DNA from 2 places in the Listeria sp. MAN/IMW/UF464 genome. Region 1 is predicted to be linked to the other one. Evidence: riboswitches for the same ligand, from Rfam matches in the RefSeq annotation. Region 1 holds a riboswitch; the other holds the start of a gene.

Region 1 (2,159 bases):
GCGGTCATGTACGCATCCTACAAATCCACACATGGTAACATTTCTCCTCTATATAGATAATCATTTTATCTTTTTTTCACAACGTCTATCATATCATAACTAGGCTTTCTTTGCACTGTTTAGGAAAGAAAAAAACCGAACATTCCTCACAAGAAATGTTCGGTTAAGCTTATTTTACGATTAATTTTTTTAAGGCTTCTGCTTTATCCGTTCTTTCCCAAGGTAAATCAAGGTCGCTACGGCCAAAATGACCAAATGCAGCTGTTTGACGATAAATTGGACGACGTAGATCAAGCATATGGATTATCCCAGCTGGGCGTAAGTCAAATAGCTCATTAACACCATCAATTAATTCTTGTTCTGAATAGTCACTTGTTCCATATGTGTCAATCGAAATGGAAACTGGACGCGCAACTCCGATGGCATATGCAACTTGTACTTCTACTTTTTTAGCAAGTCCAGCAGCAACGATATTTTTAGCGACATATCTTGCTGCATAAGCACCCGAACGGTCTACTTTGGTTGGATCTTTACCAGAAAATGCTCCCCCGCCGTGACGCGCATAACCACCGTATGTATCCACGATAATTTTACGGCCAGTAAGTCCAGCATCGCCAAGTGGTCCACCAATAACAAAGCGGCCAGTTGGATTAATAAAGTATTTCGTATTTTCATCTAAGAAAGAAGCATCAATTACTTCTGGGAATAGATGTGTGTGTAAATCTTTCGCGATTTGTTCTTGTGTGATGTCAGGATGATGTTGCGTTGAAACAACAATTGTATCAATGCGAACAGGTTGATTAAATTCATCATATTCTACGGTTACTTGTGTTTTTGCATCTGGTCGTAAATAATCTAATTTATTCGTTTTGCGTAATTCTGTTAACTTACGTGCTAAGCCATGTGCCAAAAAGATTGGTAGTGGCATTAATTCTTCTGTTTCATCTGTTGCAAAACCAAACATCAAACCTTGGTCTCCTGCCCCAATTGCTTCAATAGCAGCATCAATTTCACTACCACTTCTTGATTCTAGTGCCTCGTCCACACCTTGCGCAATATCTGGTGATTGTTCGTCAATAGCCGTTAAAACAGCACATGTCTCTGCATCAAAACCATATTTTGCTCGAGTATAGCCGATTTCTTTAATAGTATCACGAACGATTTTAGGAATATCTACATATACAGAAGTAGTAATCTCACCTGCTACTAAAACTAAACCAGTTGTCACAGTAGTCTCACAAGCGACACGTGCGTCCGGATCTTTTGAAATAATTGCATCTAAAATTGCATCAGATATTTGATCTGCAATTTTATCTGGATGTCCATCAGAAACCGATTCCGATGTAAATAGATGACGGTTTTTAGCCAATTTTATTTTCCTCCTTTAGTTCTCTCCAAATACGTCTCATATAAAAAGCCTCTCTCTATTTTGCACGAAACGCGCACGAATAGAGAAAGGCTATAATTATACCTTTGCTCTCATCGTTCAGGAGATATTACTCCTGCAACAGATTAGCACCTTTCACTTATATGTGTAGGTTGCTGGGCTTCAAAGGGTCAGTCCCTCTACCGCTCTGGATAAGAGATAAATTTTAATTCTAAGATAGAATACCATAAACTGAGGCTATATGCAATAAAAATTCGGTTTTGTCTTGATTTCCATTTGCAAAAAACAGTAAAAAAATGCCTTCCTTTATTTTTCGCTTATCATTATTTCCATCCTGTGGTATGATAGATGGATAAAAAAGATGTTTTACTTATCTAAAGGAGATTGTATCTATGAGTTTAATTACGTTATCCTTGATTATTTTTCTTGGGTTTTTAGCCGTTGTATGTTTATTTGATTTTGTTTTTCGTTGGTATTGGTTTAAATATTTCCTAGCAACAATGGGATTAATTGCAAGTGGTGTGGTATTTTTCATCAGTTTCTACGGTGGTGGGATGTCACAAACAGAAATCGCTATTGCTATTTTTATTGGTTCATTTGGTGAATATGTCGTATCACTTATTATTAGCCTAGTTCGCTTTATTTCCAAAAAATCAAAAAAAACTAAACAAAAGAAAAAAGTCAAAACAGCTTAAAAAACTAGCTACGTTAAAAGATGAGAATCTTTAATGTAGCTAGTTTTTTTATGGATAATTTTAAATCTAAAGCAAGT
Region 2 (2,159 bases), 790 kb from region 1:
TTTAGCGGCACAATCTCACTCGCTTCTTTAATTCGTGCTTTGATTGCCGTTTCATCTTCTAAATCCCCTGTTTTAGAGGTGATTAAGCCGAGAACGATTTTCAAATCTGGGCGCGCTACATATTTTAGTGGTGAAAAATCTCCAGAACGTTCATTATCATATTCTAAAAAGAAACCATCGATATTTAGCTTGCCAAATAATGTTGCTGCAACTGGTCCATAACCGCCTTCTGCTATCCACGTAGAGCGGAAATTCCCACGACAAATGTGCATCGTAATAACCATATCTGCTGGTTTATACTTGATAGCTTCATTAATAAGCGTTTTATATGTTTCTTGCAGTGTATCGGGGTCAAAACCTCGCTCACGTACAACTTCACGCTGTTCATCAGAGCATAAATAGCTCCACGATGTATCATCTAATTGTAAATAACGACAACCGGCATCATAAAAGGCTTGAATCGCTTTTTGATAAGCAGCCGCTAAATCAGCCACAAATTTATCAGCATCGTCTATATATGGCTGATACTCCATGTCACCACGATAATGAAGCATCGCCGGACTTGGAATCGTTTGTTTTGCTACATGATTTTCACCAACGGCTTCTTTTAGGAAAATAAAATCTTCTATAAATGGATGCGTCGTGAAATCAATTGGACCTGTAATTTTCACCGAATGAGATTTTGTTTGGACTTTGCTAAATTGAATGCCTCCCGCCGCATCGTATCCTTCTACCCCATCCAAATTCTCTAAGAAATCAAAATGCCACCAAGCGCGGCGAAATTCGCCATCAGTAATTGCTTTTAAACCCACTTCTTTTTGTTTTTCAACAATATACTTAATTTCTGCATTTTCAATTTCACGTAATTCTTGAGTTGTAATTTCGCCACTTTGGAATTTCTCGCGTGCCTCTTTAATTGCCTTTGTCCGTAAAATACTTCCAACATGATCTGCATAAAATGGTGCCACTTGATTCATTTTCTTCGCCTCAATTCTAGTTATTTTTATGTACAAAAAAACTTTCCCCCAAAAGACAGCTTTTAAGGGAAAGAGTGATTTACCTGTTTCGCGTGCCTTATCTGTCAGTGATACTGCTGGATTTGGCACCGTGAAAAGTCCGGTTGCCAAGGCTTCACTGGGCCAGAACCCTCCACCTTTCTTGATAAGTTACTATGTAATTGGTTCTTATTATATCGTTTACTTCTCGTGATTGTCAAATTTATTTCTGAATATTTATGCTTCTGCGATAACTTCGATTTCAATGTCAGCGTCAAGCGGTAACTTGGCTACTTGGAAAGCACTTCTTGCGGGGAAATCACTGGAAAAGAAAGTAGCGTATACTTCATTCACAGCTGTAAAATCATTTAAATCTTTGAAGAAAACAGTCGCTTTAATGATTTTATCTAGTCCAGAACCCGCTTCTTCTAGTACGGCTGCTAAATTTTTAAAAGCTTGCTCAGCTTGTTTTGTTGCGCCTTCTGCTAATTCTCCAGTTGCTGGGTTAATACCAAGTTGACCTGATGTGAAAATAAGTCCATTCACTTTTACAGCTTGTGAATATGGTCCGAGTGCTTTTGGGGCTGACGAGGTTTGAATAATTTCTTTTGCCATTTTATCCCTGCTTTCTTTTGTGGTATGCTTTTATTCTAATCAATAAAGTTAGTTTTAGCAATAAAGGGGGATTTCTGAATGATTTTAACGATATATTTAATCGCGATAACGCTTATTTCTTTTCTATTATTCGCTGTTGATAAACGGAAAGCAATTAAACACGCATACCGGATACCTGAATCGGTACTACTTCTCTCCGCATTTCTTGGTGGTGCCTTTGGTAGTTGGATGTCGATGCAGTTGTTTCACCATAAAACGCAAAAGCCGAAGTTTCGGATTTTAGTGCCACTTGCGATGGTTTGGACTGTTGGGGTTTTGGTTTGGTGGTTGTACTGAATTAACAAGCTAAATTTGTCGATTTTTTAGCTTTTATAATGTTCAAATTCCCAGCAGAAATAGTTTTGCAGTGCTTGACAGGAGTCATCTCAATTGTCTTTTAAACATGATTTCTATCTTTGATAAAAGTAATTCATAGCTATATTTTAACAGTCTTTTTGTACAGTTCTTAAAATTAGTAAAACACTATAACAAATCTATTATGTCTAATAG

The links. A riboswitch is a leader RNA that binds a small molecule or an ion and turns the genes downstream of it on or off. The one in region 1 is predicted to bind S-adenosylmethionine.
Region 2: linked by a shared signal. The riboswitch ahead of AC4PG0_RS04175 (5-methyltetrahydropteroyltriglutamate--homocysteine S-methyltransferase) and the one ahead of metK (methionine adenosyltransferase) in region 1 are both predicted to bind S-adenosylmethionine.

What each region holds. Positions count from the first base shown of each region.
Region 1 is NZ_JBZWZP010000001.1:20,584-22,742, reverse strand. Features, by position in the region: gene asnB (asparagine synthase (glutamine-hydrolyzing)) at 1-33, opposite strand, end outside; gene metK (methionine adenosyltransferase) at 170-1,369, opposite strand; SAM riboswitch class I at 1,477-1,585, opposite strand; gene AC4PG0_RS00195 (hypothetical protein) at 1,780-2,082, shown strand; gene AC4PG0_RS00190 (L-lactate dehydrogenase) at 2,149-2,159, opposite strand, start outside.
Region 2 is NZ_JBZWZP010000001.1:812,157-814,315, forward strand. Features, by position in the region: gene AC4PG0_RS04175 (5-methyltetrahydropteroyltriglutamate--homocysteine S-methyltransferase) at 1-977, opposite strand, end outside; SAM riboswitch class I at 1,072-1,168, opposite strand; gene AC4PG0_RS04180 (RidA family protein) at 1,233-1,610, opposite strand; gene AC4PG0_RS04185 (DUF1294 domain-containing protein) at 1,689-1,946, shown strand.